DNA from 4 places in the Symbiobacterium ostreiconchae genome. Region 1 is predicted to be linked to each of the others. Evidence: riboswitches for the same ligand, from Rfam matches in the RefSeq annotation. Region 1 holds a riboswitch; each other region holds the start of a gene.
What was found. A riboswitch is a leader RNA that binds a small molecule or an ion and turns the genes downstream of it on or off. The one in region 1 is predicted to bind S-adenosylmethionine.
Positions count from the first base shown of each region.

Region 2: another riboswitch for S-adenosylmethionine. It lies ahead of ACZ5UM_RS00045 (methylenetetrahydrofolate reductase); the one in region 1 lies ahead of ACZ5UM_RS06260 (methionine ABC transporter ATP-binding protein).
Region 3: another riboswitch for S-adenosylmethionine. It lies ahead of metK (methionine adenosyltransferase); the one in region 1 lies ahead of ACZ5UM_RS06260 (methionine ABC transporter ATP-binding protein).
Region 4: another riboswitch for S-adenosylmethionine. It lies ahead of metX (homoserine O-acetyltransferase MetX); the one in region 1 lies ahead of ACZ5UM_RS06260 (methionine ABC transporter ATP-binding protein).

Region 1 is NZ_AP042454.1:1,262,410-1,266,030, reverse strand. Features, by position in the region: gene ACZ5UM_RS06265 (methionine ABC transporter permease) at 1-181, opposite strand, end outside; gene ACZ5UM_RS06260 (methionine ABC transporter ATP-binding protein) at 174-1,172, opposite strand; SAM riboswitch class I at 1,257-1,374, opposite strand; gene ACZ5UM_RS06255 (biotin synthase BioB) at 1,449-2,267, opposite strand; gene ACZ5UM_RS06250 (alpha/beta hydrolase) at 2,370-3,047, opposite strand; gene secG (preprotein translocase subunit SecG) at 3,117-3,350, opposite strand; gene eno (phosphopyruvate hydratase) at 3,526-3,621, opposite strand, start outside.
Region 2 is NZ_AP042454.1:10,823-14,443, forward strand. Features, by position in the region: gene ACZ5UM_RS00040 (hypothetical protein) at 202-861, opposite strand; gene ACZ5UM_RS00045 (methylenetetrahydrofolate reductase) at 924-1,826, opposite strand; SAM riboswitch class I at 1,904-2,009, opposite strand; gene ACZ5UM_RS00050 (M23 family metallopeptidase) at 2,056-2,622, opposite strand; gene ACZ5UM_RS00055 (CPBP family glutamic-type intramembrane protease) at 2,883-3,518, shown strand; gene ACZ5UM_RS00060 (sensor histidine kinase) at 3,487-3,621, opposite strand, start outside.
Region 3 is NZ_AP042454.1:1,128,990-1,132,610, forward strand. Features, by position in the region: gene pflB (formate C-acetyltransferase) at 1-1,309, opposite strand, end outside; gene fabZ (3-hydroxyacyl-ACP dehydratase FabZ) at 2,024-2,452, shown strand; SAM riboswitch class I at 2,570-2,678, shown strand; gene metK (methionine adenosyltransferase) at 2,781-3,621, shown strand, end outside.
Region 4 is NZ_AP042454.1:2,798,889-2,802,509, forward strand. Features, by position in the region: gene spoIVA (stage IV sporulation protein A) at 1-974, shown strand, start outside; gene ACZ5UM_RS13555 (DUF2249 domain-containing protein) at 1,024-1,251, opposite strand; SAM riboswitch class I at 1,438-1,553, shown strand; gene metX (homoserine O-acetyltransferase MetX) at 1,763-2,920, shown strand; gene ACZ5UM_RS13565 (aspartate kinase) at 3,113-3,621, shown strand, end outside.

The DNA.
Region 1 (3,621 bases):
GCGCCGGCCTCTCCCACAGGCCCCCCGGGGCGGTGATCACCAGCAGCACGCCGAGGGGCAGGCCCAGGAGAAGCGTGAAGAAGGCCGCGGCGCCCACCATGTAGAGCGTCTCCCAGGTGGCCTCCAGCATCATCGGCCCCAGCTTCGACATGCGAAGCATCAGCGACCCCAGATCAGCCATGCGGAATCACCTCCGGCGAGACCCCCTGCTCCTCCAGGAAGCGCAGGGCGGCCTGAATATCCTCTGCGCGGCCGGTGAGTTCCACCAGCAGCCGGCCCACCGTCGACCCGGCGACCCGCTCGATCGCGCCCTGCACGATGTTGGCGTCGACCTGGAACCGGCGCACCATGGCGCTGATCAGCGGCTGGTCGGCGGAGCCGCCCACGAAGAACAGCAGCACCCGCACCCCGTCGGGGTTGAGCCGGACGGCAGCCTCACGCGCCGGCTCGTAGAACAGCTCCCGCAGCCGGGAGCCCGGCCGGCCGATGAGCTCCAGCACGCCGCCCTGCTCCACCACCGTGCCGCCCTCCAGGATGGCCACGGAGTCGCAGACCTGCTTCACAACCTCCATCTGGTGGGTGATCAGGAGGATGGTCAGCCCGAGCCGCTGGTTGATCTCCCGGAGCAGGGAGAGCACCGACCGGGTGGTGTCCGGATCGAGGGCCGAGGTGGCTTCGTCGGAGAGCAGGAGCTTCGGTCCCGGGGCCAGCGCCCGGGCGATGCCCACCCGCTGCTTCTGGCCGCCGGACAGCTGGGCCGGGTACGCATCGGCCTTGTCCGCCAGCCCCACCAGGGCCAGCAGTTCCTCCACCCGCTCCCGGATGCGGGGCCGGGACCAGCCGGCCACCTCCAGCGGGTAGGCGACGTTGCCGAAGACGGTGCGGGAATCGAACAGGTTGAACTGCTGAAAGATCATGCCCATCTCCTGGCGTGCCGCCCGCAGCTCTCTGGGGGTCAGGCCGGTGATCTCCCGCCCGTCCACCCAGACCTCGCCGGCCGTCGGACGCTCCAGCAGGTTGACGCAGCGGATCAGCGTGGACTTGCCGGCGCCGCTCTGGCCAAGGATGCCGAAGATCTGCCCCCTGGGCACGTGCAGGCTCACGTTGCTCAGGGCCACGATCTCCTGCCCGTTCTGCCTGAACACCTTGGTGAGGCCCTTGAGCACAATCACCAGGACTTACCTCCGTTTCGGCAATAGAAAAGTGCGCCTGACAAAGAGGCGCACAGAATGAACACACAGATGTCTTCCGGCTGCCTCTCATCTTCGGAAGGGCAAGAAGCCCTCCCCAGGAATTGGCACCGCTGCACGCGGGGAAGCGTGCCGGTTGCCGTGGCGTCATCGGGCCAGTCCCTCAGCCTACTCTGGATAAGAGTCAACGGTATCCGATATGCTGTTGACGCTTAAGATACCACGGGCCGCGGCAGCCGTCAACACTGAAATTGTGCCTTACCCGAAGGTCATCGGGGCCAGCACCCGGGAGGCCTCCGGGCCCGCGTCCTCGTGGTGGGCGATAAGCAGGATGTTGGCACCGCAGCCCAGGCCCCTGGCCTGCACGACGGGATCCTCTGTGACCACCCACAGGTCCGCGTCCGGCAGGCAGAGCCTGGCGATGGCCAGCACCCGCAGCAGGTCCGCCGAATCGCAGGCCGACCGGACGACGGCGCCGCTCAGCCCCGCATTGCGCACGACCTCCAGGTCGTCGGCGATATCCTCGTCCGTCTGGCCTTCGATCCCGACGCAGATGCCCCCCGTGACCCGGTAGCCCAGGCCCTTCAGCCAGAGGGTCCGGGTGAGCCGGTCCGCGGGCGACTGGCCCGGGTGCAGGTGCGCGAAGAACACCGGGTTGCACGATTCGTGCGGCAGCACGTACTCGGCGGCGCCGGCCTGGTGCCACAGGGCGTAGACGTCGTAGGGCCGCTCGCCCATGCAGAGGGCGATCTCCATCCCGGTCTGTGCGGCGATGGCGCGAATCAGCTCGGCGACCGTTTCTACGGCGTCGTACTCCGGCGAGGCGCAAAGCAGCACCGACCGGCACCCCTTGTTCCACGAGTTCACGACGTGCTCACATACGCTCTGCGGGTCGTCGTTCTCGAGATCGACGAGCAAGCGCAGTGACGGCTCCTCACCTTTCGTCTGCCGGCAGATCCTGCCGGCCACCTCCAGCAGACTGCGGTACTCGTCCGCCTCGGCCCGCAGCATGAGCAGTATCTCCCGACGAGTCGGTGTACGTCCGGCTTCAGCACGACGCAGGATCGGCCCGATCACACGACCACCCGCCTTTAGTGACAGCCGTCACAAACTATCGTACCGGATTGCCTGGAAATAGCCTATTCGGGGAAAGGCTCATTTCTTTGTGGGTATTTTGGTTCATGCGTTAAGCATCATCCAGTCCGCCACGTGCGCCACCACGGCCGCCCGGCCGCGCTCCAGCGCCAGGAAGTGTCCCCGGCCGGGGAGCACCAGAGACTGCGCCGACGGCAGGTGCGCGGCCAGATAGCGGGCGCTTTCCGGTGCGATCCAGTCATCCCGGTCGCCCTGCAGGGCCAGGACGGGGACCCGGATCCGCCCCAGCTGCCGCCGCGTGAACCGGGAGAGGCGCACCAGCGATCGCAGGGCCGGCATGATGCCTCCCGCAATCCCCAGGTAAGGTGCCAGGCGCTCCGCGACCGGCGCCGCATCCCGAAGCAGAACCGGCGCCGCCAGCGTACAGACGGAGCGCACGGGATGGCGCGCGGCCAGATGGAGGGCGATCAGTCCCCCCATCGAGAACCCGACCAGGTGCACCTCGGCGCAGGCGGACCGCAGCTCCCCCAGGGCCGCCTCGGCGCCTCGGATCCAGTGCCGGAACCTGGTGCGGCCCAGGTTCGCCGCGTCAGGGCCATGCCCGGGCAGCACCGGCGCGTAGACGGTGAACTGCCGCGCTGCCAGCCCGTCCACCAGGGGCCGGATCTCCGCAGGCGAACCGCCGAAACCGTGCAGCACCAGGCACCCCGCCTGCCCGCCGTAAACGCGCACGGGCCCGGTGCTGCGCCTTGCCAACGGCATGGGCCCACCTCCCCGGGAACAGCAAAAAAGGCCGGGTCCATCCCCCGGCCCTGTACGCGCGATGCCAACCTACCCGCGGGTCTCCAGGAAAAACATGAGCAGCGAGGTCAGCACGAAGAGGGTGGCAAACGCCATGCTAAAGCGGTTGAGAATCTCGTCCATACCCTTCTTCTTGCCGAAGATCTGCTCTCCCGCGCCGGCGATGGAGCCGGAAAGGCCTGCGCTCTTGCCGGACTGCAGCAGCACCGTCGAGATGAGACCCAGGGCAAACAGGGTATGAAGCACCAGCACGAATGTTTTCATCCCTTCACCCCCTCGTGTGCGCCTTGAACGCTTGCTAATTGTACCACATCTCCCTGGGTTGGACAATCGCGGAGTCAGACGGGACCGCCAAATCTCGACAGACTTCGCGGTCCCGTCCTGCTGCTTTGACGGCGGAGGCTGGCGGCGCCCTCATTCTGCCCCGCTGCTGCCGGGGTTAGTCCTGCTTCCGGCCGCGGATCACCGACAGCCCGGCGAACACGGCCGCGTCGCCCAGCTCCTCCTCGATGCGGAGCAGCTGGTTGTACTTGGC
Region 2 (3,621 bases), 1.3 Mb from region 1:
CGTTCCCTGCCGCGGCCCTCCCGGAAGGTCCGCTTTTTCACTTCCGGCCCGGCTCCGAAGTCGAAAACTTGACGTCCCGAGCCGGGGAAGCGCCCGGCCGGCCCGAGGAAGCCACCGGGCCCTCCTGGACCCCGGCCCCGTGGAAGGCTGACTTGCCCATCCCGGGGAGCGCACCCGGCGAGCCCCCGTCCGGTCCGGCCGCTACCGCCCCCGCACCCGGTACGGGCAGTCCTCCAGGGTGCAGCGGGTGCAGCCCACCGGGGACCACTCCCGCCCGCCGGGGGGCAGCCAGCCGAACAGCCCGACCAGGGACTTCTGCGGCACCAGATAGCACGTCGGTGTGCAGCGCAGGCCGATCTCCGCCGCGCCGGCCAGCGCCGCCAGCGCGATCTGCTCCTCCACCGGCCAGTCGCCGTACCCCGGGCCGTAGAGCGGCGTGAGCTTCACAGCGCCCTCGCCGCCTCCCTGCCCGGTTTCCAGCGCACCGACCAGCGCCCGGCGCACCCACTCGGCCAGCCCCTGCACCAGAACCGAGCCCGCCGCATCCACCACCGTGGCCAGGGCGAACTCCTCCCGCGCGAACAGATCCCGCGTCAGGTCATCCACGCCGGGACCCAGGGTGGCCGCCACGAGGGAGACGCCGTCGGCCCCGGCGAGCAGCCGCGCCAGGCTGCGGGAGCGCCATTCGACCCCCGGCACGCCGGCACGCACCTGGTCCCCCTGCACGACCACGGCACAGTACGCAGCGCTGGCCACCGGGCTCGACGCCTCCCGCGCGAGGGCAATGCCCCGCTCCACCAGCGCCAGATCGCGACCGCTGAGGCGCGTGCGCCCCACCCGGTAGCCCAGAAGGCGCAGCACCTCGGGCAGCGGGGCTTCGATGTCCGCTGCGGCGGGTCGGAAAATCGTGCGCTGCAGCTTGCCTACACCCCCACCCGGACGGCCTGTCGGAGTCCCAGTTCGTCGATGATGTCCAGCACCGCCACGGCCCGCTTCGCGCTGTTCATCGGGAAGATGTGCACGCCGTGGACGTGCGGACCGATCGCCCGCAGGAGCTCGGCGACGAGCCGCAGCCCCTCCTCCTCGCCCCGGCCCCGCATGCGGTCCAGGGCCCAGTCGGGGATGACGATGCCGGGCACGGTCCGGTTCATCCGGTCGGCGAACTCGTAGCTCTTCAGCGGCAGGATGCCGTACAGGATCGGGATCCTCACCCGTCCCGCGAGCTTCGCCTGGAACCGCTCCACCTGGCGGGGGTCGTAGACGGGCTGCGTCTGGGCGAAGTGCGCCCCCGCCGCCACTTTCTCTTCCAGCCGGGAGACCTCCGCCTCCAGATCTGCCGCGGCCGGGTTGCAGGCGCAGCCGATGGCGAAGTCGGTGCCCTGCTCCAGTTCGCCGCCCGCGACCGTCTGTCCCCGGTTGAGCGCGGCGGCGAGCCGGATCAGCCCGATGGTGTCCACCTCGAACACGCCCCGCGCGTGCGGGTGGTCGCCCTGCTCCGGATTGTCCCCGCGCAGGGCCAGGATGTTGCGGACACCCAGGCCCGCCGCCCCCAGCAGCTCGGCCTGCAGCCCGATGATGTTGCGGTCCCTGGTGGTCAGGTGAAAGATGGCCTCCACCTGGCCGTCCCGCTGCAGCAGGTGGGCCAGGGTGATGGGGCTCATCCGCACGTTGGCCATCGGACAGTCGGCCACATTGACCGCATCCACACGGTCGCCGAAGCGCCGCACCCGCTCCAGCGTCTTCGCGACGTTCGCCCCCCTGGGCGGATCGATCTCCACCGTGACGCAGAATGCGCCCTGCTGAAGCCGGTTCAGCAAGCGGGCCATGGCGCTCCCTCCTTCCCCTTCATACGCAAAGAACCCTTCGAGAACGAAGGGTTCGCAGACAGCCGACTGCTGCGCACGCTTCATCTCTCGGACCTGTCGTCCGCTGGAATTGGCACCGTGCTCCGCGCCGGAGCGGTTGCCGTGGCATCATGGGGCCAGTCCCTCCGCCACTCTGGATGAATCGAGCGGGTATTGAATTGTTTGGGGACAGTATAGCAACCCCCACTCGCTAGGGCAAGCCCGCCAGGTTCGCGAGGCGCAGGGGATCCACCGGCTCGCCGCCCTGCCACAGCTCAAAGTGCAGGTGCGGGCCCGTCACCTGACCGGTCGCGCCGATGCGCCCCACCTCGTCGCCGCGCTGCAGCCGGTCGCCCTCCTCCACGGCGATCGCCGACAGGTGGGCATACACGCTGGCCAGCCCCCCTCCGTGGTCCAGCACGACGACCTGCCCGTAAGCCGGGAGCTCTGCTGCGGCGATCACGACGCCGTCGAAGCACGCGACCGCAGCCGCCCCCTCGGGTGCGCCGATGTCGACGCCTGCGTGCAGCCGGAGCCGCTTCAGCACCGGGTGCAGCCGGAAGCCGTAGTCCGACGTGATCTCGGTGTGCCCGGGAGCCGGCCAGGCGAAAGGAGACTGCGGGGCGGGCGCCGCCGGGTCCTGCCGGTCCCGGATCCAGTGGCCGATCGCCTGCACGTCCCGCTCAGGATCCACCGCCGCGGTCGGCAGCGCACCCCAGACGGTGAGCGGGAGCGCAAGCAACAGGAGCAGCGGAAGCAGCCATCTGCGACTGTACACCAGGGGTATCCTCCATCCAGCTTGATACCCCTACCGTACCGCAGGAACCTTGCTTCCTGTTCACCTATATCTTACGAGTTCCTTAAGGTTACAGAAGCCGTCATACCGCGGCGCCGCAGCCCGCCCCGCATCCCGCGCCAGGCGACCCCGCCGCCGTACGGGCGGGCGCACGCCAGAGACCTGGTATTGTCAATTCCGCCTCGTAACAATATTATGCTGTTATGTCACGCGCGTGCCACCGCCACGAAGGAGGTGCCACGGTGAACCGCCGGTACCTGATCCTCTCCCCGATCCTCATCATCGCCGCATGCCACGCCACTGCCCGGGTTGCGCTGCGCGCGCTGGGCGCCTGGGGCTGGGCACCGACGGTCCTGCTCTACTGGGGGCTCCTGGGAGCCGCCATCGCCCTCGGCCGGGAGCCCGGCGCACTCCGCCGGTGGACCGCCCCCGCCCGGGGCGGCGGGGGCTGGACGGCGCTGGCGCTCCTCGTCGGTTGTATCCCGCTGCCGATCCTGCTGCAGAACCTGCACCTGCTGGCCGATCCCGTCATCCTGATCGGCTGGCTGCTGTTCGCCCTCATCAACCCGTGGTTCGAGGAGTTCTACTGGCGGGGGCTCCTGCTGGACGCGACCGCCCACTGGCCCGCGTGGGCCGGGGCGACGTACTCCACTGCGCTCTTCGTGGCGTTTCACCCGCTGGTGGCCGGTGTCTTCTCGGTTGCCAACCGCGACGGGGCGGCCCTGGCCGCCCTCCTGCTCATGGGTGCCGCCTGGACCGCCGTCTACCGCCGGACGGGGACGCTCCGGTGGGCCGTGGCGTCGCACACCCTGGTCGACCTGGGCAACCTGGCGGTGCCGGTCTTCCTCAACCTGTACGTTCCACCGCACCTCGGCTGAGGACCGCGCCGCCGGGTCCGGCGCCCGGCCCGGGGCCGAGCGCAGGGGGCGGCCCCCCCATGGGCAGCCGCACCTCGAAGACGGTGCGGTCGGTCTCGTTGAT
Region 3 (3,621 bases), 130 kb from region 1:
CGCCGTTGATGGCGTAGAGCAGGCACTTGGCGAGGTTGGCCCGGGCGCCGAAGAACTGCATCTGCTTGCCGATGCGCATGGCCGAGACGCAGCAGGCGATGCCGTAGTCGTCGCCCCACAGCGGCCGCATGACGTCGTCGTTCTCGTACTGAATCGCCGACGTGTCGATGGAGACCTGCGCGCAGAACTTCTTGAAGCCCTCGGGCAGCCGGCTGGACCAGAGGACCGTCAGGTTCGGCTCCGGCGCCGGGCCGAGGTTGTAGAGCGTCTGCAGGAAGCGGAAGGAGGTCCGGGTGACCAGGGTGCGGCCGTCCAGCCCCATGCCGCCGATGGCCTCGGTGACCCAGGTGGGATCGCCGCTGAACAACTCGTTGTACTCCGGGGTGCGCAGGAAGGCGACCTGGCGCAGCTTGATGATGAGCTGGTCCACCAGCTCCTGGGCCTCGGTCTCCGTGATCAGGCCCCGCTCCAGATCGCGCTCGATGTAGATATCGAGGAAGGTGGAGATGCGGCCGATGGACATGGCGGCGCCGTTCTGCTCACGGATGGCGCCCAGGTAGCCCATGTACAGCCACTGGATGGCTTCCCGGGCGTTTTCGGCCGGGCGGCCGAGGTCCAGGCCGTACCAGCGGCCCAGCTCCCTGAGCTCCTTCAGCGCGTTGATCTGCTCGGTCAGCTCCTCGCGCAGCCGGATGGTGGCCTCGTCCATGATCCAGGGCTCCGTCGCGGCCTTCTCCCGCTCCTTCTCCTCGATCAGCCGGTCGATGCCGTAAAGCGCCACCCGGCGGTAGTCGCCGATGATGCGGCCGCGGCCGTAGGCGTCGGGCAGGCCGGTGATGATGTGGTTGGAGCGGGCGGCGCGCATCTCGGGGGTGTACGCGTCGAACACGCCCTGGTTATGGGTCTTGCGGTACTGGGTGTAGATGGTCTTCCACCGGGGATCGGCCTCGTAGCCGTAGGCGTTCATCGAGGCCTCGACCATGCGCCAGCCGCCGGCGGGATAGAAGGTCCGCTTGCCGGGTTCATCGGTCTGCAGGCCGACGATCAGCTCCAGGTCCTTGTCCACGTATCCCGGCTGGTGCGAGAGGATGCCGGCCGGCGTCTGGGTGTCCACCTTCAGCGGGGCCCGCCTGGCCTGCTCCTCCTTGAAGATGGCGAAGACCTTCTCCCACAGGGCCCGGGTCCGTTCGGTCGGGCCGGTGAGGAAGGATGCGTCGCCCTCGTAGGGACAGTAGTTCTGCTGGATGAAATCACGGGTATCGATATGCCGCTGCCAGCGGCCGGGTCGGAATCCACTCCACGCGGTCATGATCGGCCTCCTCCCGGGTCTGGCCGGCCGCAATTCAGGCAGATTCCGGCGAAATGTTGTTTTCCGCCGATGAACTGCAGGTTTTTGGCGATGAATTGCACCGACCGGTACATCCCCTATGTTAGGCCCCGGGGAGGAGGCTGGCCATTCTTCTCGCGAATGATTTCACAAGCAGTGCCAAAGTCTACACGACCATGCCCGAAAGACCCTGCAGACCAGGCACAAAGGCGGATGCTGCAACGGGCATACGAAAACGGGGAGCGGTGCAGCCACTCCCCGTCCGGATCCTAGCAACTCCCCACGTCGGGGTGCTTGAACGTGAAACCTCCGCCCCACGGATCCTGCTCGAAGCCCAACTCCGCTCCCTGGAACCAGTGGGCGACCCGCTGCTCCAGGTAGACGCGCACGTCGCCGTCGACAATGGTGACGTCGGTGTCTCTCGGCTCTTCCAGAGCGAGGCCCAGGCTGGGGCCGCCTCAGCCGAAGCCCTGTACGTAAATCCGGAAGCCGACGTTCTCCGGCTGGCCCTGCAGGCGCCGGGCGATCTCCGCGGCGGCTTCCGGGGTAACCGTGATCATGCTGCAACACCTCCGGCGTAAATCCCATACCCCGTAGGGTTATGGTACTCGCCGACGCCGCGGGCGTCAAGAGGAGAAGGGGGCGGTTTGGGGAATACTCAACATAAGAATTCCCGCAGATTAGGGGGCGTATCCGCTGGACATCAAGCAGATCATGGAGATCATCCCGCACCGGTACCCGATGCTCATGATCGACCGGGTGCTGGAGCTTGAGCCCGGCAAGCGGGTGGTGGCGGTGAAGAACGTGTCGGTCAACGAGCCTGTCTTTCAAGGGCACTACCCCGGCAATCCCATCTTCCCCGGGGTCCTGATCCTGGAGGCCATGGCGCAGGCGGGTGCGGTGGCCGTGCTGTCGATGCCCGAGAACGCCGGCAAGGTGCCGCTCTTCGCCGGCATCGACGACGCGCGCTTCCGGCGGCCGGTGGGGCCGGGCGACCAGCTGCGCCTGGAGGTGGAGCTGGTGGCCATGCGCCGCGGCCTGGGCGTCGGGCAGGGGAAAGCCTTCGTGGGCGACGAACTGAAGGCAGAGGCCACGCTCAAGTTCGCGCTGGTGGACGCGCCGTGATGCGCTGACACCTGCCCGCATTCGCCGTGTTCCAGAAGGGGCGGCGCCCTCGCGAGCCGGCCCGCAGTCGTCCTTGACAGCCACCTCCCGCGGTGGTAACCTGTACGCAACTGAATACTCTTATCAAGAGAAGCGGAGGGAACTGGCCCTATGAAGCTTCGGCAACCAGCCTGTGCGCGCAGGCCAGGTGCCACATCCAGCCGGGCACACTACCGGGAGATAAGAGGGAAGCGAGACGTCATCCACCCTCTTCGTGTGTGCGAAGAGGGTGTTTTGATGTGCATGTAGCCTGATCGGTTGCAAGCCGACAGAGGAGGTAGACGAGCTGATGTTCGACCAGAAGGGGCGGTACCTCTTCACGTCCGAATCCGTCACCGAAGGGCACCCGGACAAGATGGCGGACCAGATTTCGGACGCGGTGCTGGACGCCATCCTGGCGCTTGACCCCAGGGCCCGCGTGGCCTGCGAGACCTTGCTGACCACCGGTCTGGTCATCGTGACCGGTGAGATTACCACCCACGCGTACGTGGACATCCCCAACCTCGTGCGCGACGTGGTGCGGGACATCGGGTACACCCGCGCCAAGTACGGCTTTGACGGCTCGACGTGCGGCGTGATGACCGCCATCGATCCGCAGTCGCCGGACATCGCCCAGGGCGTGGACGTCGCGATCGAGGTGCGGGGGCAGGTGACCGAGAAGGAGCTGGAGATCGGCGCCGGCGACCAGGGCATGATGTTCGGCTTCGCCTGCGACGAGACCCCCGAGCTCATGCCGCTGCCCATCAGCCTGGCGCACCGCCTGGCCCGGCGGCTCGCCCAGGTACGGAAGAACGGGACGCTGCCCTACCTGCGGCCCGACGGCAAGACGCAGGTGACGATCGAGTACGAGGACGGCCGCCCGAAGCGGATCGACACCATCGTCATCTCGACCCAGCACGACCCGGACACGACGCAGGAGCAGATCCGCAAGGAGGTCATCGACTACGTCATCCTCGACGTGGTGGACCGCAACCTCATCGACGATCGCACGCGCTATCTCATCAACCCGACCGGCCGCTTCGTGGTGGGCGGGCCGCAGGGCGACACGGGCCTGACCGGCCGGAAGATCATCGTGGACACCTACGGCGGCTACGCCCGGCACGGCGGCGGCGCCTTCTCGGGCAAGGATC
Region 4 (3,621 bases), 1.5 Mb from region 1:
AGGAGCGCGTCGTGTCCGAGCTGCAGGCCCTGGGGAAGCCGTTTGTCATCGTGCTGAACACCACCCGGCCGTACGCCCAGGAGACGATGGAGCTGGCCGGTGAACTGGAGGTCAAGTACAACGCCCCGGTCATCCCTGTGGACGCCAGCGAGCTGAGCCAGGATGACGTGCACCTCATCCTGGAACAGGCGCTCTTTGAGTTCCCGGTCCGGGAGGCCAACATCGCCCTGCCGCGGTGGGTGGAGGAGCTGGACAGCGCCCACCCGGTCCGTGTGCAGTTTGAAGAGGCCATCGCCGAGGCGCTGCAGGGCATCCAGAAGATCCGGGACGTCGACGCGGCGGTGGAACGCCTGAGCTCGTACGAGTTCATGGCCGCCGTCAACCTGCAGTCGATCGACATGGGATCCGGCGTCGCCCACGTGCAGACCGAGGCCCGGGACGATCTCTACTATCAGGTGCTGGAGGAGATCACCGGCGTGCCGCTGGAGGGCAAGCACACCATGGTCCGGCTCCTCCGGGAGTACGCCCAGGCCAAGCGGGAGTACGACAAGATCAAGGACGCCCTGGAGGAGGTGAAGGCCACCGGATACGGCGTCGTCACGCCGGCCATCGAGGACATCACCTTCGAGGAGCCCGAGCTGGTGCGGCAGGGCATCATGTACGGCGTCAAGCTGCAGGCCACGGCGCCCAGCCTGCACTTCATCCGGGCCGACATCTCGGCCGAGGTCACGCCGATCATCGGCACGGCCAAGCAGGGCGAGGAGCTGGTGCAGTACCTGCTGGAGCGGTTCGAGGACGACCCGCGCCAGCTCTGGGAGTTCGACATCTTCGGCAAGTCGCTGCACGAGCTGGTGCAGGAGGGCATCCGGGCGAAGCTCCACCGCATGCCCGAGGACGCACAGTTCAAGCTCCAGGAGACGCTCAGCCGGATCATCAACGAGGGCTCCGGCGGGCTGATCTGCATCATCATCTAAGCCGGGAGGGGGGCGCAGCCCCCCTCCCGCCGGTTTCCACGCAGGCCTGCTACTTTTTCGTGATCCGCACCTTCCAGACCGCGGGCCCCTGCTCCTCGTACTCCCAGTCGAACTGACCGGTGAGTTCCGCGGCGAACTGGTAGTACAGCGGCTTCGGATCGTGGTCGTTGACGAGCCGCATCGCCTCGCCGGGGGCCAGGGACGCGAAAGTCTGGAAGATGAGCGGGTGCCGCTGCGCGGGCGGAAGAGGCCGCACGTCGACTTCCTTCAGGGTCATGCGCTCACACCACCTTTGTCGGGTCGCTGTGGCCAATGATACCCATGAAGCCGGAATCTTACGTGACGCACGTCACTTCCGCAGGAGGAAATATTGACAGAGGTCCTGGCGCCGTGGTAGTATCGGTGCCAAAGCTGCCACAACTGCATACCGCATGCATCCCACCGGAAGGGTGCTTCCGGCGGGCTCTTATCCAGAGAGGTGGAGGGAACTGGCCCGATGAAACCCGGCAACCCAGGACGCTCGGCGGCGTCTGAAGGTGCCAATTCCACCGGCGGCAGCTGGCCGCCGGAAGATAAGAGAGCGGACGGACGGAGAGATTCGTGCATTGCAGGCCGCTCCCTTATCGGGGGCGGCCTTCCTGGTTCGGCCTCTGCCGCCGCTGTCAGCCGGACTTGGCCCAGACCTCTGCCGCCGGCGTGCGAGTCGTGGGGCGATCGACCGGCGTTGCACCGGGCATGGCGAGCCCTGAGGCATCCATAGAGGTGAGTGAAATCGAGGGGGTGGGGGCGTGAACGCGGCACCGGTTCCGACCTTGCTGTCGCGGCGGCAGTACGCGCGGGTGGCGACGCCGGAGTTCCCGCTGATTCTGGAGAGCGGGCAGACCCTGACCGATGTGACCCTGTGTTACGAGGTGTTCGGCCGGCTGAACCCGGAGGGGGACAACGCCATTCTGGTCTGTCACGCCCTGACCGGGGACAGCCACGTCGCCGGCCGCTACCGGCCGGACGACCCCAAGCCGGGGTGGTGGGACGACGCGGTGGGGCCGGGCAAGGCCCTGGACACGGACCGGTACTGCGTGATCTGCAGCAACGTCCTGGGCGGCTGCCAGGGGTCGACGGGCCCCTCGTCCGTCAACCCCGAAACCGGACGACCGTATGGCCTGGACTTCCCGATCGTCACGGTCCGTGACATGGTGCGGGCGCAGGCCCGGCTGCTGGACCTGCTCGGCGTGCGGCGGCTGCTGGCCGTGGTCGGCGGGTCGCTGGGGGCCATGCAGGCGCTGGAGTGGGCTGCCACATACCCCGACCGGATGCGGGGCATTATCCCCATCGGCGGGGCGGGCCGGTTCCACCCGCAGGGCATCGCCTTCAACGAGGTGCAGCGGCAGGCGATCCTGAACGACCCCGACTTCCGGGGCGGGCAGTACTACGGCACGCCGGGGCCCGTCCGGGGGTTGGCCACGGCCCGGATGCTGGGCATGATCACCTACCGCTCCGACGAGTCGATGTGGGCGCAGTTCGGCCGGGACATGCGGAGCGGAGCAGACCCGCTGCAGCAGGGATTCGCGGTCGCCTACCAGGTCGAGTCGTACCTGCACCATCAGGGGCAGAAGCTGGTGGAGCGGTTCGACGCCAACTCGTATCTCTACCTCACGCGGGCGATGGACCTGATGGACCTCGGCCGGGGCCGGGGCTCCTACGAGGAGGCCCACAGGCGCATCCGGGCCAGGGTGCTGGCGGTGGGCATCCGCTCGGACCTGCTCTTTCCGACGTACCTGCAGCGGGAGACCGTCGCGCTGGTGCAGGCGGCCGGCGGGCGGGCGGAGTACCTGGAGATGGATTCCCCCTGGGGCCACGACGCCTTCCTGGTGGACTTCCATCTGATTGAGGAGCCGATCGGCCGTTTCCTGCGGGAGTTGGAGGAAGAACCCACCCTTCAGCCGTAGACGGTCACGGGGGACAGGTGTATAATTAAGGACATTATACCTGCACCTGATACAGAGGAGGTGGGATCCATGGACAACTCGGGGAAAGCAGGCAAACAGGCTGTTCTGACCACTCGAGTGCAGCGCGGAGCCCACCTCACTAGCCCCTGACCTCGGAATCACACGCGAGTCGTCAGAAGAGGAGGGGCGCTCTTGGGTATTGTCGTGCAGAAGTTTGGCGGCTCTTCGGTCGCCACACCCGAAAAGTACCGCCGGGTGGCCAGGCGCATCGCCTGGAAGAAGAAGCAGGGAAATGACATGGTCGTCGTGGTCAGCGCCCCGGGAGACATGACGGATGAGCTCATCGAACGCGCACGGGCCATCACGGACCGGCCGTCGGCCAGGGAGATGGACGTGCTGCTGGCCACCGGCGAGCAGATCTCCATTGCGCTGCTCACCATGGCCCTGCACGAGCTGGGGGTGCAGGCAGTCTCGCTTACGGGCCCCCAGGCTGGCTTTCAGACCGACGATCACCATCGGGCCGCGAAGATCAAGAACATCGATACCACCCGCATCCGGCGTGAGCTGGCCGAGGGCAAGGTGGTCATCGTCGCCGGCTTCCAGGGCCTCGACGAACACGGCGACATCACGACGCTGGGGCGGGGCGGGTCCGACGCCTCGGCCATCGCCCTGGCGGCCTATCTGAACGCAGACGAGTGTCA